Regions from separate parts of the Lentzea sp. NPDC092896 genome, predicted to be linked through region 3. Evidence: riboswitches for the same ligand, from Rfam matches in the RefSeq annotation. Region 3 holds a riboswitch; each other region holds the start of a gene.

Region 1 (5,443 bases), on a different contig from region 3:
GCCGACGCAAGGCAACCACCCGCACGGAACGCGACCAACCCCGCTGGAACCCGGCAACCGCCCGCAACCCGACCCGCACCGACGTCACCCCTGGGCCAGGAACTTCGCGAACGCCTCGATCGAAGCCGCGTTCCGAGGCGACTCCACCAACGCCGCATACGGCAACGAGAAGAACCTCTTCCCCTTGACCGCAGGCGAGTTGGCCAGCGGAGCGAAGCCCTCCAGGAACGCCTGCTTCTGCTCCGGAGTGTTCGCCTCCCCGTCCGCGTAGTCCACGATCAACACCACATCGGGGTTCCGCTGCACCACGGTCTCCCAGTTGACCGTCGTCCAGCTGTCGTTCAAATCCCCGAAGATGTTGTCCCCACCCGCCTTCGAGATCACGTCCTGAGGCGCGGCGTTCTTCCCGGACGTGAACGGCTGGTCCTGCCCGCTGTCGTACAGGAACACCTTCGGCCGAGGCTTCCCCTCCATCAACTTCCCGGCACGGGCGATCTGCTCCTGATACCCCTTCACGAGCTCCTCAGCCTTGGCCTCGACCCGGAAGATCTTCCCGAGGTTGCGCAGGTCCGTGTACAGCGCGTCCAACGCGGGCATGATGCCGCGCTGCTTGCCCACCCCGTTCCGACAGGCCTCAGTCAGCTGGTAGGTCCCGATCCCCAACGCCTTCAACGCGTCCGGCGTGAACCCGGTGCTCTCGCTGAACCCGTAGTTCCAGCCGGCGAAGACCAGATCGGCGTTCGCGCCCTGCACGACCTCCTTGGAGACCTTGTCGGACAGATGCTTCACGCTCCCGAAGTCGGCCTTCCACGGCGAGGTGCGCACGTCGACGGAGTCCACGCCGCTGATGACGTAACCCGCCATCCGGTCCTTGAGTCCCAGCGCGAACATCAACTCGGTGATCCCGGTGTCGTTGGTGACCACTTTGGACGGAATCTTGTCGAACGTGACCTGCTGACCACAGTTCGTGACCGTCACGGGGTCGGACGCGGAGGTGTCCTGGGCGACCGTGGCGCCGCAGCCGGAGACCAACAGCACAGCGGCAAGGACAACGGTTCTCAAGGGGTGACCTCCTGATCGAACAGGAGCTGGGGAACTCCCGTGGTCGGATGCCGCACGACGTGCGCGGTGACGTGGAAAACCTTGGCGATCAGTTCAGGCACGAGAACCTCCGCCGGTGTGCCGGACGCGACGATCCGTCCTTCGTCCAACACGTACAGCCGGTCGCAGAAGGAAGCAGCGAGGTTCAGGTCGTGCAGAACCGTCAGCACCGTGATCCCCAGCCCACGCGTGAGCTGGAGAACATCGAGCTGATGGCGAATGTCGAGATGGTTCGTGGGCTCGTCCAGCACGAGCACCCGCGGCTCCTGGGCGATCGCGCGGGCGATGAGCACGCGCTGTCGCTCACCACCGGACAAACTGAGGAAGCTGCGCGAAGCGAGATGTGAAACGTCCACCGTGGACAGTGCCTCGGCCACCACCCGAGAGTCGCGGACCGGATCACGGTCGTGCGGCAGCCGGCCCATCTCCACGACCTCGGTGACCGTGAAGTCGAACTCGACCTGCGACTCCTGGGTCAACGCCGCGAGGTGGCGGGCGACATCATGTCGCTTGTGGACGTTCGAGCCGTCGAGCAGCACAGTGCCGGCGTCGGGCTTCAACGCCCGGTACACGCAGCGCAGCGTCGTGGACTTGCCGCTGCCGTTCGGGCCCACGATGCCGACAACCTCGCCAGAGGCGTGCAAAGAAACGTCGGAGATGATGTTCCGGACGGCGACGTCGTTCAGCTCGACGCGCATCAGCGGCCTCCGAAGACGTAGGACTTGCGACGCATCAGGAAGATGAAGCAAGGCACGCCGAGCGCGGCCGTGATGACGCCGAGCGGGAGTTCCTCCGGTGCCGCGAGCATGCGCGCGGCCACGTCCACCCAGACCAGGAACGACGCTCCGGCCAGCGGTGCGAGCGCCAGGACCTTGCGGTGGTCGGCGCCCACTACCATGCGCGTCAGGTGCGGCAGCATCAGTCCGACGAACCCGACGGCACCGCTGACCGCCACCAGCACACCGGTCATGGCCGCGGTGACGATGAACAGGTGCGTGCGGAACCGGTTGACCGCCACGCCGAGCGTGGTCGCGGTCTCGTCGCCCATCGCCAGCGCGTTGAGCTGCCGCGCCTTGGTCGCCAGGTAGACGATGCCGGCCGCGGTCACCACGGCGGCGACCGGCAGCGACTGCCAGTTCGCCCCGCCGAGGCTGCCGAGCAACCAGAACATCGCGGCCCGCGCCGCCTCACCGCGCGGTGCCTGGAACACCAGCAGCATCGCCACGGCGGAGAACCCGTACGCCAGCGCCGTCCCGGTCAACACGAGCCGCAACGGTGTGAGCCCTCGGCTCGTGCGTGCGGTGATGTAGACCAGGGCGGTAGCGCCGAGACCGGTCAGGAACGCTCCCACCGACAACGCGTAGACGCCGAGGCCGGACAGGATGCCGAGCGTCGCCACCGCCGTCGCGCCCACGCTCGCGCCCGACGAGATGCCGAGCACGTACGGGTCTGCCAACGCGTTGCGGACCATCGCCTGGATGGCGACGCCGACCGTGCTCAGGCCGGCGCCGACGACGGCCGCGAGCAGAACTCGGGGAAGCCGGATGTCCCAGACGATGTGGTACTGCCCGGCGAGGTCGGCGGGGATCGTGCCGCCGGTCAGCGCCGCCCACAGCAGTTCGAGCGTGAGGTCGAACGGAACGGAGACGGGGCCGAGCGCGACGCCCGCGACGAGACTGACGGCGAGCACGCCGACGAGCACGCTGATCTTGGAGAGCACTGGGTCCTTCCCGCAGTCCACGGCGGAGTCGGAACTTCTCGGTCACCGTGAGCGGGTGTTCGGGCTCGTCTCCTGATCAGGAGACCTACCGTTGCGGGTCAGCGCCGGACTTCGACCGGTCTTCCCCCACGCACGACTGAGGCGACCCTACCTGCGGAAACAGAAAGTTCGAGAATTTTCGGGTGTGATGTCGATCCGGCCCGCGGTCCGTTCGACCTGTGGACGTCACCGAGGAAGACACCGAGCGAGGAGATCCACCGTGAAGTACATCCTGATCATGCGCGCCACCGACGAGGGCTTCGCGAACATGGGCGAGGTCGACTTCGACAAGATGCTGGAGACGGTCGGCGCGTTCAACGAGGAGCTGATCCGCGCCGGTGTGCTGCTGGCCGCCGAGGGTCTGTCCGAGCCGTCCGAGGGCGTCGTCGTGGACTACTCCGCCGAGCCGCCGGTCGTCACGGACGGCCCGTACGGCGAGACCAAGGAGCTGTTCAACGGCTTCTACCTGCTCAACGTCTCGTCGAAGGAAGAAGCGATCGAGTGGGCCAAGCGCATGCCGCTGACCGGCCCGGGGTTCAAGACCGAGATCCGGCGCGTGCCGACGATCGACGAGTTCCCGCAGGACAACGAGTGGATCAAGAAGGAGCGCGCGTGGCGTGAGGCCAACGGCCAGCTCTGACGCGGAGAACGCCGAAGCCCCGGCCGGAAAGTCCGGCCGGGGCTTCAAAACGTCGAGCGGATGAACCTCAGCCAGTGCGGACGTTCGACGACACGAGTGCCGCGAGACGATCGCCGATGGCGTAGGTGGCCCCAGGCGACTGGTGGTCCCTGGTAGCGAGATCAAAGGCCACGGAGGCCTCGATCCGGCGGGCCGACTCGTGCTCGCCGAGGTGGTCGAGCAGCAGCGCGACCGACAGCACGGCGGCCGTCGGGTCCGCGATGCCCTGGCCCGCGATGTCCGGCGCCGAACCGTGCACCGGCTCGAACATCGACGGGTTGCGACGGGTCACGTCCATGTTTCCCGACGCGGCCAGGCCGATGCCACCCGTGACGGCGGCGGCGAGGTCGGTCAGGATGTCGCCGAACAGGTTGTCGGTGACGATCACGTCGTAACGGCCCGGGTCGGTGACCATGTGAATGGTCGCCGCGTCCACGTGCTGGTAGGCCACGGTGACGTCCGGGTGCTGCAGCGAGACCTCCTCCACGACGCGCGACCACAACGAGCCGGCGTGCGTGAGGACGTTCGTCTTGTGCACCAAGGTCAGGTGCCGGCGCTGACGGTTCGACGCACGCGCGAAGGCGTCCCGGACCACGCGCTCGACGCCGAACGAGGTGTTCAGCGAGACCTCGGTGGCGATCTCGTGCGGCGTGTCCTTGCGGAGCAGGCCGCCGTTGCCCGCGTACGGGCCTTCCGTGCCCTCGCGGACCACCACCATGTCGATCTCCGGCGGGTCCGCGAGCGGGCTGCGGACACCGGGGTAGAGACGAGCCGGGCGGAGGTTCACGTGGTGGTCGAGTTCGAAGCGCAGCCTCAGAAGCAGGCCCCGCTCCAGAATTCCGCTCGGCACCGACGGGTCGCCCACCGCGCCGAGCAGGATCGCGTCGTGCTGGCGAAGCTCTCCCAGCACCGACTCGGGCAACAACTCTCCCGTGGCGTGCCAGCGCGCCGCGCCGAGGTCGTAGCGAGTGATCTCGGCCGCCGGAACGACCTCTCCGAGGACCTTCAGGGCCTCAGCGATGACCTCGGGCCCGATCCCGTCTCCTGGGATCACTGCGAGCCGCATCCACACACCTCCCAGGTGTCAGTCCCCAATTGGTGGGACTACTTTCCTTCGCGAAAGGCTACCGGCATCCAGGCCGCCCGCCGCATGCCGGACACCCCATCGGGGTGTTATCTCCCGTACTGCGGGACACCCACACGGCCCATATCCCACTTTCGAGTGTCACTCGACCGCAGGAACGGGGTCGCGTCAAGGGGTGACGGGAGGCAGTTCCGGGCCGTGACACGCCGAGAGGCCCGGTTCCAAACGAAGAACCGGGCCTCTCGTGAAACATCCGATCTAGTAGGCGCTGCCCCGGCCACTCGACTTCACCAGGACGACCGACGCGCGGTCACCGTTGGCGTTGTGGTGGTTCAGGACCAGCAGGCCCTCGGACTTGTCGGCCTTCAGCGAGGCCTCGTTCTTGTTCACCACGAGCGCGGTACCCGGCTTCGCGAGGTACGAGAGCGCCGCGTCGCCGCCGCCCTGCGCCCACAGACCCGGCTTGAGCGGGTCGTAGGACAGGTTGCGGTCGATGACGTCGACGAGCTTGTTCGCGTTGCCCGGCGCGGCGTAGTAGCCGCCGACGCCCACGACGTACGAGAGGCGCGCCGTGTCCTTCGTCGCGTCGATGCCCAGTGCGCTGAGCAGCACCGGCAGGACGACGACGTTGGTGTCCTGGACGTTCGCGTCGACGTCGCCGAACAGGCCGTTGACGCCCTGGATGTCGACGGTCTCGCCCGTCTTCAGGTCCACCGTGGACGCGACCAGCAGGTCGGTGTCGGTCAGGCGGGTCGCGAACACCTCGAAGTCCGCCGTGCCGTCACCGTTGGTGTCGATGTCGACGAACGGGATGGTGTTC
Region 2 (5,443 bases), on a different contig from region 3:
TGCGTCCACGACGAACAGCACGGGCGCGTTGATCAGCTTGGCCACGTGCGCGGTCGAGCCGATGCCCGCGGTGTCGATGCGGCCGTCGAACAGGCCCATCACGCCCTCGACGACGGCGATGTCGCAGCCCTTGGAGCCGTGCGCGAAAAGGCCGGGGATCCGGTGCTCGCCGACCATCACGGGGTCGAGGTTGCGGCCTGGCCTGTTCGTGGCGAGCGAGTGGTAGCCGGGGTCGATGTAGTCGGGTCCCACCTTGAACGGCGCGACCCGCGACCCGGCCCTGCGCAACGCGGCCATCAGGCCCGTCGCGACGGTGGTCTTGCCGCTGCCAGAGGCCGGGGCCGCGACGACCAGCCTGTTCACCACTCGATCCCCCGCTGGCCCTTCTGCCCGGCGTCCATCGGGTGCTTGACCTTGGTCATCTCCACCACGAGGTCGGCGGCGTCGATCAGCTTCTGCGGCGCGTACCGGCCGGTGATGACGACGTGCTGGTGGCCGGGCCGGTTCGCGAGCGTCTCCACCACCTCGTCGACGTCGATCCAGCCCCAGTGCAGCGGGTAGGTGAACTCGTCGAGCACGTAGAAGCCGTGTCGTTCGGCGTTGATCCGGCGCTGGATCTCGTGCCAGCCCTCAAGCGCGGCGGTGGCGTGGTCGTCCTCGGTGCCCTGCTTGCGGGTCCAGGACCAGCCCTCGCCCATCTTGTGCCACTCGACGGCGCCGCCCTCGCCGGTCTCGTCGTGCAGCTTGCCGAGCGCCTTGAACGCGGACTCCTCGCCGACCTTCCACTTGGCGGACTTCACGAACTGGAACACGCCGATGTCCCAGCCCTGGTTCCAGCCGCGCAGCGCCATGCCGAACGCCGACGTCGACTTCCCCTTCATCTCACCGGTGTGCAGCATCAGCAGCGGCCGGTTGCGGCGCTGGCGGGTGGTCAGGCCGTCCTTCGGCACCTCGGTGGGTTGTCCTTGAGGCACTGGGATTCTCCTTGCTCGTTGGTCGCTGCTCCGCAGACTCCGGCGAGTTCGCCGGACGCGAACTCACGCGGCCCGGACGACGCCGGCGAGGTGGTCGGCGCTGAGCTGGTCGAGCTTCACGCAGGTGCCCTGCAACGCCTCGGCGATCTTCTGCGCGAGGCCGAGCCGGACGTGGCCCTGTTCGCAGTCGACGACCACGACGGCGGTCTTCTCCAGCAGGGTGGCGGCCTTGAGCGCGTCCTTGGTCGGGTCGCCGCCCAGGCCGGACGACGTCGCGCGGCCGTCCGTGAGCAGCACGACGAGCGGGCGCTTCTGCGGGTCGCGCATCCGTTCGATCTCCAGGACGCGGTGGGCCTTCAGCAGGCCGTCCGCGAGCGGGGTCCGGCCTCCGGTGCGCATCTTCTTGAGGCGGGTGGCCGCCGCGTCCACGGAAGTCGTCGGGGGCAGAGCGACTTCGGCGGTCTGGCCGCGGAACGTCACCACGCCGACCTTGTCCCGGCGCTGGTAGGCGTCGCGCAGCAACGAGATCACCGCGCCGCTGACGGCCGACATCCGCTTCTGCGCCGCCATCGAGCCGGAGGCGTCGACGACGAACAGGACGAGGTTCGACTCCTTGCCCTCCCTGACCGCCTTGCGCAGGTCGGAGGCGGTGAGCAGCAGTCCGGGGCCACTGCGGCCACGTGCTCGTTGGTGGGGCGCGGCGTTCGTGAGCGTGTCGACCAGGTGCAGCCCGTTGCCGTCCACTTTGGACGACCGGACGATCCGGCCGGTGCGCGCGCGGGCCCTCGAACGCTTGCCGGGCGCGCCTTCGCCGACGCCGGGAACCTCCAGCAGCCGCGCCTTGAACGCGGGCGAGGGTTCCGGCGCAGGACTGTCGCTGGGCGCGTTCCCGTTGCCCTTCGGGCCTTCCTGCGGCTCGGGCAGCTCACCGCCGCCGGGGCCGTCGTCGTCCGGGCCTTCCTCCGGCTCCTCCGCGTGCTCGGCGGCCTGCTTCATCGCGTCCTCGAGCTGCTGCTCCTCGATGCCGGGCTCGTCGAACGGGTCGCGCCGCCTGCGGTGCGGCAGGGCGAGCCGGACGGCGGTCTCGACGTCGGTCTCCTCGACGGTCTCGGCGCCTCGCCACGCCGCGTGGGCGGTGGCGGCACGGGCGACCACGAGGTCCGCGCGCATGCCGTCGACCTCGAAAGCCGCGCAGACAGCGGCGATCCGGCGCAGCTCACTGTCCGGAAGGGACACTTGCGGCAGCTTCTGCTTGGCGTCGGCGATCTGCTGCTTGAGCTTCGCGTCCTCGGCCTCCCACTTGGCCGCGAACGTCACGGGGTCGGCCTCGTAGGCGAGCCGGCGCCGGATCACCTCGGTGCGCACGCTCACGTCCCGCGCCGCCTTCACCGCCACGGTCAGCCCGAACCGGTCGAGCAGCTGCGGCCGCAGCTCGCCCTCCTCGGGGTTCATGGTGCCGACCAGCAGGAACTGCGACGGGTGCGAGACCGACACGCCCTCGCGTTCCACGTGCGCGCGCCCCATCGCGGCGGCGTCGAGCAGCAGGTCGACCAGGTGGTCGTGCAGCAGGTTGACCTCGTCGACGTAGAGCACGCCGCGATGCGCCGCCGCCAGCAGCCCGGGCTGGAACGCCCGCACGCCCTCGGTCAGCGCCTTCTCCAGGTCGAGCGACCCGACCAGCCGGTCCTCGGTGGCGCCGACGGGCAGTTCGACGAGCTTGGCCGGTCGACGGTCAACGCCGTCGTGCGGCCCGTCGGGGCAGTCGGTGCTGCCGGGCACGCAGCCGAACCGGCAGCCTCGCGACACGTCCAGTTCGGGCAGGAGCGCGGCGAGGGCACGCACGATGGTCGACTTCGCGGTCCCCTTCTCGCCGCGGACCAGAACGCCGCCGATGCCGGGATGAACGGCGTTCAGCAGCAGGGCAAGCCGGAGGTCGTCATGGCCGACGACAGCCGAAAAGGGGAACATGCTCGGCGAAGTCCTTCCTCGGGTGTCCACGCCCGCGGTCGGTGATCAAGAGGGGAACGAGTTCCTGACTCCCGGTTCTCTCACTACCGGTCACAGTCGCGGGACGGCGCCGGATTCGCACCGGCTTCCTCGCACTCCCCTCACAGCCCCGGCATCGTCGCATTTCGCACCGCCGGGTCCAACAGCCAGGTGAGCGACGTCGCCCTAGATCAGGCTCTGGAACTCCGCCCAGGCCTCCGCGACCTCGTCCGCCGTCCACTCCAGCGCGGGCTCGGCGATCGTGATCTCGTTCTTCGCGAGCAGGCCGTCGCGCCAGAAGTTGCCGAGGAACTTGCCGCTCACCTCGGTCAGCCGCTTCGGGTCGCCGGGCAGGTGCAGCGCGAACTGGTGGGTGTGCGGCTCCGGCAGGCCCATGGCGGACGCCACGACCTTGGCGTGCTCCACGTAGGTGCCCAGCCGGGGCAGCACGGTGTCCAGGCCGTGCAACGCGGACAGCGCCGCCGGCCACTGCTGGAACAGCATGCCGCCGTACCGGTGCCGCCACACCCGTGCCTGGTCGACGAAGTCCTGGGTGCCGGCGAGCGCCGCGCCGGAGATGCCTTCGAGGGACTTGTAGAACGACACGTAGACCGAGTCGAACAGGCCCGCGATCTCGGGCAGCGGCTTGCCCAGGCCGAAGGTGCTCTCCCACAGTCGCGCGCCGTCGAGGTGCACGACCGCGTCTCGTTCGCGCGCGGCGTCGACCAGCGACGTCAGCTCGTCCCACGTCGGCAGGACGAACCCCCTCTCGCGGTCCGGGACCTCCAGCAGCAGTGTCCCGTACGGCTCGGGGCAGGTCGCGACCTCGGAATTCTCGACCTTGATCGGTCGCAGGCCGGACAGCACGGTCAGCGCGTCGTCCTCGTGGTTCAGCGGATGCGCCTGCGAGTGCATCGCGACGATCGGGTTGTGCGTGCGGTCGGCCCAGCAGCGCAGGGCGATCTGCTGCGCCATGGTCCCGGTCGGCACGAACAGCGCCGCCTCGGTGCCCAGCAGTTGTGCGACGCGGGTCTCCAGCGCGCCCACCGGGCCGCCATCGCCGTAGCGGTCGGGGTCGACGTCCGGCACCGGGCCGAGCCTCTCCAGGAGCGTCTTCTTGCGGGTTCCGGAGAGCTGTCGGTTCATCACCCAGGCATCAAACCTCAGCGGCGAGCGTGTCCGCGAGCGAGATAACGCCCGCCCGGATCTCGGCCGCCGTCATGCCCTGGGCCAGCAGGAACTCGATGTGCTCGCCTCGCAGCACGGCCAGCACGGTGTGCGCCTTGAACGTCGAGCCGACCAGCCGGGCCAGCCGCTCGACGGTGATCCGGAAGTTGCCCTCGCAGCTGCGGACCGTCGTCCGTTCCACGGCGATGACCAGCGGCAACGACGCCAGCACGTGGTCGAACAGGGTGCCGGCGAACTCTCCGGCGGAGCGGCACTCCAACGACGCGGTCTGAATCCAGGAGGCAGCGGTGGCGTCGACCACGGCGCCCACCAGGCCCGCCTTGTCGCCGAACCGCCGGAACACGGTGCCCTTGCCGACGCCCGCCGCGACAGCCACGTCGTCCACCGACACGGCGTCGATGCCGCGCTCGCCGATCAGCCGGGTGGCGGCGGCCAGGATCGCGGCCCTGTTGCGGGCGGCATCGGCACGTTCCAACGAACTCTCCCTTGACACAAGCGGACCGGCAGTCCGTATTCTAGCAACCGGACCAGCGGTCCGCTTATCCAGGGGAGGCAGCGAATGAAGGCAGTGCGGTTCCACGAGTTCGGCGGGCCCGAGGTGCTGAAGGTCGAGGAGGTCCCGGACCCGACCGGCGACACGCTCGTCGACGTCACCGCGATCGGCCTCAACTACGGCGAGACGGTCATCCGCCGGGGCAAGGGCAGGGAGCTGTTCCCGTGGTACCCAGGGCCGTCGCTCCCGGTCGTCCTCGGCTCGGAAGTCGTTGGCATCACAGGAGAAGGCCGACGGGTCATGGGCGTGCCGCGCGGCGGCGCCTACGCCACGAAGGCCGTCATCGAGAACCCGATCGACGTGCCCGACGGCGTGAGCGACCACGAGGCTCTCGCCCTGCTCCTGCAGGGCACCACGGCGGTCGCGGCGGTCAAGGCCGCCCGCATTCAGCCGGGCGACCGGGTGCTCGTCGAGGCGGCGTCCGGTGGCGTCGGCGGTCTGCTCGTGCAGCTCGCGGAACGGGCGGGTGCGACCGTGCTCGCTGCGTCCAGCAAGGGCGGTCTCGGCTACGACTGGGATGACCTGGACCCGGTCGACGTCGTCTTCGAGTCCATCGGCGGCGCGGTCGGGAAACGCGCGTTCGAGCTGCTCAACGATGGCGTCGGCCGCATGGTCGTGTTCGGCTACGCGAGCGGCGAGCCGTTGGACGTCACCGCGAGCGACATCTTCCGCAAGGGCGTCGCGGTCATGGGACTGCCCCGCGACACCACGCCAGAAGAGGTGTTCGAGCTCCAGCTCAAGC
Region 3 (5,443 bases):
AGGACGTCTTCTTCAAGCTGCGCCTGCCGTTCGACTCGCCGGAGGCCCGTGAGCTGTCGACGCGGATCGCCGAGGAGATCTACCTGACGGCGCTGGAGTCGTCGGCGGAGCTGGCCTCGGTCGCGGGCGCGCACCCGGCGTTCGCCGAAACCCGTGCCGCCAAGGGAGATCTGCAGCCCGACCTGTGGGGCGTCACGCCCACGCAGACCGAGCGCTGGGGTGCTCTGCGCGAACGCGTGAGCGAGCACGGCCTGCGCAACTCGTTGCTGATCGCGATCGCGCCGACCGCGACGATCGCCTCGATCGCCGGCTGCTTCGAGTGCATCGAGCCGCAGGTGTCGAACACGTTCAAGCGCGAGACGCTGTCCGGCGAGTTCCTGCAGATCAACTCCTACCTGGTGCGCGAGCTCAAGGCCCGCGGCCTGTGGACGGAGGCCGTGCGCAACCGGCTCAAGCAGGACGACGGTTCCGCGCAGGGCATCGCCGAACTGCCGGAGGACGTGCGCTCGTTGTTCCGCACGGCCTGGGAGCTGCCGCAGAAGGCGCTGATCGAACTGGCCGCCGCGCGTGGCCCGTACGTCGACCAGAGCCAGTCGCTGAACCTGTTCGTCGCCTCGCCGACGATCGGCAAGCTCTCCTCGATGTACCTCTACGCCTGGAAAGCCGGGCTCAAGACCACTTACTACCTGCGCTCCCGTCCGGCGACGCGCATCCAGCAGGCGACGACCACGACCACCACGGCGGTGCCCGTCGTGACGTCGGACGAAGCCATCGCCTGTTCCCTCGAAAACCCCGAGTCCTGTGAGGCCTGCCAGTGACCGCGCTCGCCAACACCGCCCGTCAGAACGCTCTGCTCGACCCCGGCATGGACCTCACGCTGCGGCCCATGCGGTACCCGTTGTTCTACGAGCGCTTCCGGGACGCCATCAAGAACACGTGGACGGTCGAGGAGGTCGACCTGCACTCGGACCTCGCCGACCTGAACAAGCTGTCGGAGGCCGAGCGGCACCTGGTCAACCGGCTCGTCGCGTTCTTCGCGACCGGTGACACGATCGTCGCGAACAACCTGGTGCTCAACCTCTACGAGCACGTGAACGCGCCGGAGGCCCGGCTCTACCTGTCACGGCAGCTGTTCGAGGAGGCCGTGCACGTCCAGTTCTACCTGACGCTGCTCGACACCTACCTGCCCGACGAGAACGACCGCATCGAGGCGTTCGCCGCCGTGGAGACGATTCCGTCGATCCGCGCGAAGGCCGAGTTCTGCTACAAGTGGATCGACTCGATCTCGGACCTCAAGCGGCTGGAGTCGCGGGAGGACCGCAGGTCGTTCCTGCTCAACCTGATCTGCTTCGCGGCGTGCATCGAGGGCCTGTTCTTCTACGGCGCCTTCGCCTACGTCTACTTCCTGCGGTCGCGCGGGCTCTTGAACGGCCTCGCGTCGGGCACCAACTGGGTGTTCCGCGACGAGTCGATGCACATGGCGTTCGCGTTCGACGTCGTGGACACCGTGCGCCGCGAGGAGCCGGACCTGTTCGACGACTCCTTGTACGAGGAGGTCAAGCAGATGCTGCGCGAGGCCGTCGACGCCGAGGTGCAGTTCGCGGAGGACCTGCTCGGCGGCGGTGTCGCCGGCATGTCGGTGGCGGACATGCGGTCCTATTTGGAGCATGTCGCGGACCGGCGGCTGCAGGTGCTCGGCATCGAGCCGATCTACGGTTCCAAGAACCCGTTCGCGTTCATGGAGCTGCAGGACGTGCAGGAGCTGTCGAACTTCTTCGAGCGCCGGGTTTCGGCCTACCAGGTCGGTGTGACCGGCACGGTGGCGTTCGACGAGGACTTCTGAGTCGTGCGGGTGCGGTGCCCCTGGCCGGGAACTCCGGTCAGGGGCACCGCTTCGTCAGCAGGCGAGCGTCGGCGCGGCGGGGTTGCCTCCGCCGTCGAGGTTCGCGAGCTTGACCCCGGTCAGGCCGAGCACCGCCTGAGCCGTGGCACGTGGAGCGGTCGCCTGGTCGAATCCCGTTGCGTCGTAGGCGATCGCGCCTCGGTCCGCGACGGCACCCGCACAGCCGACCGCGAGCGAACGCAGGAACTGACGCGCCTGCGTCGCGGCCGCAGGGCGGTGACCGGCCAGCGCCTGCGCGGCCAGGCCGGTGCTGTTGGCGTTGGAAGCGTTGGCGCCGACGGAGAAACCGCCGTCGGCGTTCTGCTTCGACGCGAGCCAGGCGGTGCCTTCGGCGGCGTTGACGTTGTCACCGGTGGCGCGCAACGCCTGCACGACCAGCGCGGTCGAGTCGACGTCACTGGCGCACGGGGTCTGACCGAAGTTCAGCGGGAAACCCCCGTCGGGGCACTGGGTTCCGGCGAGGAAGGCCTTGGCCGACGCGGGCGAGCCGGCCGGCGTGCGGTCGAGGGCGATCAGCGCCAGGGACTGGGTGAAGGCGTTGGAGAAGTCACCGAAGTCCGACCGGTCGGAGAACCTCCCCGACGGCGCGAGCAGGCCGCGCAGACCGGCTTCCAGGTCGACACCGCCGAAAGCGTTGCCGTTCTTGTGTCGCACCTTCGCCGCCAGCAACAGCTTGGCGTGCGCGCCCGCGTAGGCCTCGGTGCCGGAGCCGACGTAGCCGGTGGTGATCTCCGGCTTCGCCAGCCACGTGATGGCCTTCTCGGCGTTGGTGTCCGAGGAACGGGCGGCGGCGAACGCGAAGATCGCGTCGATCGTCAGGCCCTGGTCGGGGAACTTCTGGCCGCCGAAGTCGGCCTCGAACCGTTCGCCGTCGACCAGTTGCCGGGCGAGCCAGCCCGCGGCGGCGCCGGACTTGTTGTGCGTGGCCGCCACCGCGGGGGTGGCAGCGGTGCCAATGCCCAGCATCAGGACAGCAGCGAGCACCAGACGTCTCATGAGAACCCTTTCCCGCACTTCCACGACAGGAGTTGGTGAACACCGCGCGATGCGGGTGACCGGGCTTGCCGCGGAGGGCACACCGTTGCGGGACAGCGCCGGATTCTCACCGGACTTCCCCCGCGCCGCGCTGAACGCCCAACAGGTTCTCATGCCGCGCAAGGCCCCGTACCGGGTACGGATGTGACGCTCGCCTCCGACCCCGAAGGCGGTGCCGAACAGCGGTTTCCAGGTGTTAACCTCGCTCGGCTCGACAACTTCATACCTCGCCCGTGACGGGGAAGCCGGTCGGAATCCGGCACTGTCGCGCAACCGTGGGCCACTGGTTTCAGTGGCGAGTCGGGTCACCATCCGGGCGGGGTGAACGGACCGACCGCTGTCGCGAAACGCAGGGGTGGCTGCCGGCGCCCCGCGTCGTCTCCTCTCCTCGAGCAGCACGAGGAGGGGGAGAGAAATGACCCGGCGCAGGAGCCTGGCCGCACTGGCGTTCGCCGTCGGCGCGGGCCTGATCGCCACGACGATCGCCGGAACCGCGGCCGCCGCGGGAGATCGCGACGCCGCCCACTCCAGCTCCGTGTGGCTCTCCCACCAGCTGCGACCCGACGGCACCCTGGAGAACCCGCTCGGCGGCGAGCTGCCCGACCACGGCCTGATGCTCGACCTGGTCTTCGCGATGCACGCCTCCGGTGACGGCGCGCTCGCCGAGCCGATCATGAAGTTCCTGGACGACCAGGGACACGTCACCGACTACTTCACCTGGGACGGCCTCGCTCCCGGCCAGGGCTTCGACCAGATCGTCGTCGGCGGCGCGGTGGCCAAGACCCTGCTCGCCGCGCAGATCTCCGGCCGTGATCCGCGTGCCTTCGACGGCCACGACATGGTCGCCGAGACGAAGGCGGCGATCCGGCGCTCGGGCGTCGACGCCGGCCGGATCAGCGACTACTCGAAGAACCCCGAGTGGGCGGACATGGTGAACAACAACGCCAACATGTTCGGCCAGTCCCTCGCCGTGATCGGCCTGGCGGTGGCGGGGGAGAACGACCAGCCCGCCATCGACAAGATGGTGACGCAGCAGTGTTCCGAGGGCTACTTCCGGATCTTCTTCGGGTACGTCCAGGGACCTGAGGGCCTCAAGGTGTCCTCCTGTGACGAGGGGAAGGCCGACGGCTCGTCGGCGCCGGACGGTGACGCGACGGGCCTCGCGCTGTCGGCCATGCTCGCGGCGAAGCGCGCCGGGGCGGCCGGGCTCGACGAGCCGATCGCGAGGACCGTGACGTGGCTGAAGAACAACCAGTCCGCCGGTGGTGGCTGGGGTGGCGGTGTCGGGACCGAGGCGCCGAACACCAACAGCACCGGCCTGATCGTGCAGGCGCTCGCGGACGCGGGCGGCGCGGGTGCTGAGGTCGGCAGGGGCGTCGAGTTCCTGAAGTCCGCACAGGCCGGCGCGTCCGACTCGGGTACCGCGCTGGCCGGGCAGATCGGTGCGATCGCGTACGACCCGGCCTCGTACCAGGCGGCGCGCACCGGCGGCATCTCCGGCATCGACACGTGGATCAGGGCGAGCGCGCAGGCCTCGCTCGGGTTGTCGCAGATCGGGTTGTACGCGCTGGCCAAGGGCGACGTGCCCGAGCCGACCCCGACCACCACCGCGAGCAGCACCCCGGCGACGACTACGACCACGGCGGCACAGGGCACCACGCCACCACCGGTGCACACCAAGACCGAGACCACCACCGTCAGAGCGCCCACACCGACGACCAAACCGAAGGCCGTGGTCCGCCAGCCCGCCCCGGCGCCGAAGACCGTGCAACCGGCCGCGAAGACGTCCGCCGCGAAGCTCGGCGCGTACCTGGCCAACAAGCTCGTGCGCGGCGACCACGTCGAGGTCACCGAGAACGACAGGACCTACGTCGACTACGACGCGACCGCGGACCTGGTGCTGGCCCTGCACGCGCTGGGCGAGCAGCCGGACGCCGCGAAGAAGGCCTCGGAGTTCCTGCTGACGCCGGACGCGGTCAACGCCTACGCGCACGGCGCCGGGCAGGAGACCGGTGAGGCCGCCTACGCCGAACCGCTCGCGAAACTCGTCGTCCTCGCCCAGTTCCAGAAGTCCGACGACCTCGCGAACCGGCTGCGCGCCGACCTGGCGGCACTGCGGGGCGCGGACGGTCTGTTCACCGACACCGGCTCGTTCGCGGACTCCGCGGACTCCGTCCGCCGCCACACCTGGGCGGTGCTCGCCACCGTCGCCGACCCCGGCCAGGCGATCGAGGCGCTGGCCGCCCGTCAGTGCGAGGACGGCACGTTCCCGGAACGCATGGACGACGCGGACTGCGAGGACGGCGATCTCGCCTCCACCGCCGCCGCGGTCACCGCGCTGAACAGCAGGCCGTTCACCGAGGACGCGCCCGTCGCCCAGGCCCCGGCCGAGTGGTCGAAGGAGCGCGCGGCCGCGTTCGTGAAGGCGATCTCGTTGCTCGGCGCCAAGCCGAACGGCAAGGGCATGGTCGATGACGACGGTGGCGCGCCCTCCATCGCGTTGAG
Region 4 (5,443 bases), 1.1 Mb from region 3:
GGGGAACGGCGAGTAGAAGCGGTGCAGCAAAGCGGACCACTTCTCATACGAAGGCCCCTGCCGGAAGCCCACCGTGTGATCCTCAAGAGAGTCCCAGCGCACGAGCAGCAGGTAGCGCGACGGCGTCTCCAGGCACCGCAGCAGTTCGAGGCCGCGGAAGCCCGGCGAGGCGGAGATCAGCTCCCGCGCCTCGCCGAACGCCCACTCGAACTCCTCGGCGGAACCTGGCAGCACGTCCAGCAGGGCGTGCTCCGTGATCACAGCCGGCAGAACCTGATGTCCGAGGCCAGCACGGCCTTGGCGCCGATCGCGGCCAGCTCGTCCATCACCTGGTTCGCCTCCTTGCGCGACACCATCGCCCGCACGGCCGCCCAGTCCGGGTTGGCCAGCGGCGCGACGGTCGGCGACTCCAGGCCCGGAGTCAGCGCGATCGCGTCATCGAGGATCGAACGCGGGCAGTCGTAGTCGAGCATCAGGTACTGCTGCGCGAACACGACGCCCTGCAGGCGTGCCGTCAGTTGCTTCTTGGCGGCCGTGAGTTCCGAGCCGTTGCGGTGGATCAGCACCGCCTCCGACTGGCAGATCGGCTCGCCGAACGGCACCAGGTCGTGCTGGCGCAGGGTGCGGCCGGAGCCCACCACGTCGGCGATCAGGTCGGCCACGCCCAGCTGGATCGAGATCTCCACGGCGCCGTCGAGACGGATCACCTTCGCGGTGATGCCACGGGCCTTGAGGTCGCGGCCCACCAGCTTCGGGTACGCGGTGGCGAGGCGCTTGCCCTCGAGGTCGGAGACCTTCCAGTCGGTGCCGCGAGGGCCCGCGTAGCGGAAGGTCGACGAGCCGAAGCCCAGCGCCAGCAGCTCCTCGACGGAGTTGCCGTTGTCGTCGGCGCCCGAGTCGGCGGCCAGGTCGCGGCCGGTGATGCCGAGGTCCAGGTCGCCGGACGCCACGTAGATCGCGATGTCCTTGGGGCGCAGGAAGAAGAACTCGACGTCGTTGTTGTTGTCGAGCACGGTCAGGTCGCGCGGCTCGTGCCTCTGCCGGTAGCCGGCCTCGGTGAGCATGGCGGAGGCGCGTTCAGCGAGCGCGCCCTTGTTCGGGACTGCAACGCGCAGCATGTGAAAGTCTTTTCCGTCAGAGGTACTTGTAGACGTCTTCGAGGGTGAGCCCACGGCCCAGCATGAGCACCTGGAGGCGGTAGAGCAGCTGCGAGATCTCTTCGGAGAGCTTCTCGTCGGACTCGTACTCGGCGGCGATCCAGACCTCGCCCGCCTCCTCCAGGACCTTCTTGCCCTGCGCATGGACCCCGGCCTCGAGCGCAGCAACGGTGCCGGAACCCTCCGGCTTGGTGGCGGCTCGTTCGGTCAGTTCAGCGAACAGGGAATCGAAGGTCTTCACGGCATGACATCCTCCCATCCCGGCGACCCCCGTCCACACCGCGGTCACATCTGTCCCAGGCCGTGGACGTGATCTGTCCTGCATGGACACCCAGTAGCGTGAACTTCTGTGTCTGAGTTCGCCGAGGTCCTCGAAGCACTGCGCCGGGTGCGCGGAATCAACCCGTTCTTCGCGCTCGACGTGGGCCGCCCGGACGAGTCCTGGCTGCCGGGAACGGCGTTGTTGGAAGGTCCGGCGCTCAAGAACACCATCGACGCGATCGCGATCCGGTACAAAGCGGAGGAACCACGCGTAGCGGCCAGCCTGTTCTTCCTCAGCTACACGGCACGGCTGCTCAGCCCGCTCACGGCCGCGGGCATCCCGATCGACGTCCGCCCGGAGAACCTCTGGTGGCAGCACCACCCCGCGAACGGCCTGAGCGTCCGCATCGACCAGCCGAGACTGGGCCCGAAGGCCGCAGAGGCGCTCGAACCGGTGGTGGAAGCGATCCAGGCCGTCACGCCGGTGGCGCGTGGATTGTTGTGGGGCAACGCGATGTCGAACGTCGCGGGCGCGCTCAAAATGGTTGTGCGCGCACGCATGCTCACCGCCGAGGAAGCGGAAGAACGCGGCGAACGGCTCATGAGCTCACCGCCGTTCGAACAGGCGGGAGAATTCCTCAGTTTTCCCGGCGAGGTCACGTTCCGGCGTCGGTCGTGTTGTCTCTACTACCGCGTCGCCGCAGGTGGGAAGTGTGGTGACTGTCCACTCGTGAAGTGAGGAACGCAACAACTCTTATGGCCGGTTGTGCTTAACCGATGGATCAACTTACGGTGCACGCGCCGCAGTGACGGGAAGCCGGTGAAAATCCGGCGCGGTCCTCGCCACTGTGACCGGGAAGCGATCCCCGCCGAGCACGTCACTGGTCCTCGCGAGAGGGCTGGGAAGACGCGGGGGCAGCGTTGATCCGGGAGTCAGGAGACCGGCTGCGGCGCCGCAAGGAGAGTTGACCTTCCACGAGGTATGGAGGAGCCCGTCATGACGAGCCCCGCAGCAAATCTGTCCGCCGTCCAGGTGCCCAAGTGGGCGTTCGCCGCCGCACTTCTCGGCCTGATCGTCACGTACCTCGTCCTGCAGGAGAACGGTCTCGCGCTCGGCGCGGGTTCCGAGTTGCTGCACGAGTTCTTCCACGACGGCCGCCACGCGCTCGGCGTCCCCTGCCACTGATCCCCCGATCCCAGGCAGGGAAGACATGACGACGACGTACAAGTCCCTTGCGCTGCGCGGAGTCGCGGCCGGCGGTATTGCTGGCGTCGCCTCCGCGCTCGTGCAGCTGCTGGTGACCGAGATCCCGATTCGCGCCGCGCTCGCGGTCGAGGAGGCACGGGCACCCGCCGGCGAAGAGGCCGGCCACACGCACGGCGGCGAGGAAGAGCTGGTCAGCCGTGGCGCCCAGGTCGTGGGCGGCATGCTCGGCGTGGTGATCGTCGGCATCGCGGTGGGCCTCGTGTTCGCCACGGCCTACGCGCTGTCGAAGCGCTGGTTCGCCGACCGCACGCCGTTCAGCCGCAGCTTCGCGTTCGGGGCCGCGGTGTTCGGTGCCGTGGCGCTGCTGCCGTGGCTCAAGTACCCGGCCAACCCGCCGGCCGTGGGTGACCCGGAGACGGTGAACTACCGGACCGCGCTCTACCTCGGTGTCGTGGTGGCCGGACTGGTGATCGTGTGGGCCGCGAGCTGGCTCGCCGAACAGCTGCGCGCCCAGTCGCAGCCGGTGCGGACGACCGCTGTGCTGCTCGCGGTGGCCGCGGCCGTCGCGGTGGTGCTGCTGGCGTTCCCCGCGCCGCCGGACACGATCCCCGCGGACATGCCGGTGAACGTGCTGTGGCAGTTCCGCCTCAGTTCGCTCGCCCAGCTCGCCACGCTCTACGTCGGCATCGGCGTGGTGTTCGGCCTGCTGATCGACCCGGCGTCGCGCAAGGCCAAGGCCCCTGAGAAGGCCGCTGTCGCCTGATGGTGTGGGGTGGCCGTGGGTGCGGCCACCCCGCCCAGCCGCGATTGGTACGTTCGGCGCATGCCTGACAGCGCTGAGTTGCTGGAACAGATGCGTCAGAAGCTCGAGTTCTTCGAGCAGGCGAACCGCGCCGCCGACGCCCGTGCCGCCGAGTACGACGCGATGGGCAACGAGCTCAGAACAGTGGAAGCCAGCGTCCAGTCCCCCGACCGTTCCGTCACGGTCGTCGCGGGTTTGTCCGGTTCCATCAAGGAGATCCGGTTCACCGAGGACGCGAAGCGGCTGAGCACCACGCAGCTCTCCCAGGCCGTGATGTCGACGCTGCACCTGGCCGTCGCCGCGGCCGCGCGTCAGCAGGCGGAGATCGTGCAGGGCCACACCGACCTCCCGATCGCCGAGCGCGTGCTGGCGACGCAGCAGGAGATCTTCGGCCGGCCCGCCGCCCCACCGGCCCGTTCCCCGGCGGACGACGACGGCGACACCGGCAGCATCTTCCGCAAGGACGACCGCTGGTGACCGGGATCGTGGTGCACGCGGACGAGATCGCCCGGTGCGCGAAGACCATCGGCACGCTCTCCGGCACCTCCACGAAGCTCAACGACGCCGTCACGACCGCGTCGGTGCCCGCGGTCAGCTGGGGCGCGCTCGGGCACCTGCTCGGCCTCTACCAGCAGTACGACGAGTTGCTGGGCGATCTGCACGGCCACTTCGGCAAGATGACCGAGGGCTTCGGCAAGATCGATTCCGCCCTCACCGCCACCGCGCAGACCTACGCGGGCCACGAGCAAACGACGACGGACGCGTTCGGCAAGACGCTCCAAAGTGGACTCGACAGCGCCACCGCGCCGCCGATGGTCTCCGGCGGCAAGGGCACCTCGAACCTCGGCGCACTCGGCAAGAGCTACGGCGACCAGTACTCCGGCGACAACGTCGGCAAGGCGTCCGCGAAGCTGATCCCGTTCGGTGGCAGCAGTTACTCGCTCATGAAGGACAGCGCGAAGCTCGGGGACGACCTCCAGAAGGGCGACGGCGCCGCGATCGCGAAGGACGTCGTCAGCGTCATCTCCGACATGAACAACTTCATGCAGGACGGCATGAAGCTCGCCGGCGCGATCTCCGACCCGCTGAACTTCCTGATCAGCAAAGGACTCGGCTGGCTGCTCGACGTCGTGGCGCCGTTGAAGCAGGCCGTGGACCTGGTCACCGGCGACCCGGCGGCCACGAGCAAGGCCGCGGGCGCGTTCAACGACATCGCGACGCGGACCGAGGACCTGGCGCGCACGTTCGACGAGCACCTGCGTCAGGGCCTGCGGAGCTGGAAGTCCGAGGCGGGCGACAAGGCCGCGGCGAAGCTCGGCGGGTTCCACCACGGCATCGAGGGCACGGCGGGCACCGCGGGCCACATCGCGTCGCTGCTGCAGGGCAGTTCGATGTTCATGCAGGTGGCCGAGGACGTCATCAAGGGGATCCTGAGCGACCTGATCGAGTGGCTGGTCGTCACGTGGGTCGCCGCGCAGATCGCGGCCGTCCCGACGTGCGGGGCCTCCGAGGCCGCCGCGGCCGCCGCCACCCCGGTCGAGGCGGGGATCTCGACCGCCAAGGCCGGCAAGGAGGTCGGCAAGGTCCGTTCGGTGATCCAGAAGATCATGGACGTGCTGCGGCGGATCCGCGAGGTGCTCAGGAACTCGAAGGTCGGCAACGCCTTCCGCGAGGGCGTGGCCGACAAGCCGGGCTCGTTCGGCGAGGCGCTGGGCAAGGCCGCGAAGGACCAGCTGAAGAAGGCGGCCGGGCTGGACAAGAGCGGCCCCGACGGCGCGAAGTACACGGACCCGGTCAAGATCGCGAACAAGGTCGCCGGGTACGCCGACGGCATCTACAAGACCGTGACGTACGGCTCCAAGGGCGACGAGTCGTCGAAGACGGACCAGGAGCTCGACATCTGATGCGCTGGTGGCGGAAGTGGCTCTGGCCGGAGGAGTCGGCGGCGTCCACGCTCTCCGCGGGCGGCCGCACGTTCGCGGTCCACTCGGAGACGAGGATCGTTGGCCTCGCGTC

The links. Region 3 has a riboswitch for cobalamin ahead of ACIQF0_RS10125 (hypothetical protein). Riboswitches for the same ligand answer to the same signal wherever they lie in the genome.
Region 1: linked by a shared signal. The riboswitch ahead of ACIQF0_RS20880 (FecCD family ABC transporter permease) and the one ahead of ACIQF0_RS10125 (hypothetical protein) in region 3 are both predicted to bind cobalamin.
Region 2: linked by a shared signal. The riboswitch ahead of ACIQF0_RS21850 (putative cobaltochelatase) and the one ahead of ACIQF0_RS10125 (hypothetical protein) in region 3 are both predicted to bind cobalamin.
Region 4: linked by a shared signal. The riboswitch ahead of ACIQF0_RS05195 (CbtB-domain containing protein) and the one ahead of ACIQF0_RS10125 (hypothetical protein) in region 3 are both predicted to bind cobalamin.

The regions. Positions count from the first base shown of each region.
Region 1 covers NZ_JBIVPX010000004.1:5,104-10,546, reverse strand. The annotation lists gene ACIQF0_RS20890 (ABC transporter substrate-binding protein) at 85-1,062, opposite strand; gene ACIQF0_RS20885 (ABC transporter ATP-binding protein) at 1,059-1,799, opposite strand; gene ACIQF0_RS20880 (FecCD family ABC transporter permease) at 1,799-2,821, opposite strand; cobalamin riboswitch at 2,854-2,986, opposite strand; gene ACIQF0_RS20875 (YciI family protein) at 3,081-3,500, shown strand; gene ACIQF0_RS20870 (3-isopropylmalate dehydrogenase) at 3,568-4,605, opposite strand; gene ACIQF0_RS20865 (S8 family serine peptidase) at 4,882-5,443, opposite strand, start outside.
Region 2 covers NZ_JBIVPX010000004.1:195,851-201,293, reverse strand. The annotation lists gene ACIQF0_RS21860 (cobyrinate a,c-diamide synthase) at 1-366, opposite strand, end outside; gene cobO (cob(I)yrinic acid a,c-diamide adenosyltransferase) at 360-974, opposite strand; gene ACIQF0_RS21850 (putative cobaltochelatase) at 1,038-2,942, opposite strand; cobalamin riboswitch at 2,980-3,116, opposite strand; gene ACIQF0_RS21845 (threonine aldolase family protein) at 3,147-4,106, opposite strand; gene ACIQF0_RS21840 (helix-turn-helix domain-containing protein) at 4,117-4,623, opposite strand; gene ACIQF0_RS21835 (zinc-binding alcohol dehydrogenase family protein) at 4,708-5,443, shown strand, end outside.
Region 3 covers NZ_JBIVPX010000001.1:2,283,498-2,288,940, forward strand. The annotation lists gene ACIQF0_RS10110 (ribonucleoside-diphosphate reductase subunit alpha) at 1-818, shown strand, start outside; gene ACIQF0_RS10115 (ribonucleotide-diphosphate reductase subunit beta) at 815-1,843, shown strand; gene ACIQF0_RS10120 (prenyltransferase/squalene oxidase repeat-containing protein) at 1,898-2,899, opposite strand; cobalamin riboswitch at 2,932-3,058, opposite strand; cobalamin riboswitch at 3,129-3,270, shown strand; gene ACIQF0_RS10125 (hypothetical protein) at 3,354-5,443, shown strand, end outside.
Region 4 covers NZ_JBIVPX010000001.1:1,172,886-1,178,328, reverse strand. The annotation lists gene ACIQF0_RS05215 (antibiotic biosynthesis monooxygenase family protein) at 1-261, opposite strand, end outside; gene hisG (ATP phosphoribosyltransferase) at 258-1,118, opposite strand; gene ACIQF0_RS05205 (phosphoribosyl-ATP diphosphatase) at 1,135-1,398, opposite strand; gene ACIQF0_RS05200 ((2Fe-2S)-binding protein) at 1,507-2,157, shown strand; cobalamin riboswitch at 2,192-2,383, shown strand; gene ACIQF0_RS05195 (CbtB-domain containing protein) at 2,416-2,604, shown strand; gene ACIQF0_RS05190 (CbtA family protein) at 2,630-3,388, shown strand; gene ACIQF0_RS05185 (YbaB/EbfC family nucleoid-associated protein) at 3,449-3,904, shown strand; gene ACIQF0_RS05180 (hypothetical protein) at 3,901-5,331, shown strand; gene ACIQF0_RS05175 (hypothetical protein) at 5,331-5,443, shown strand, end outside.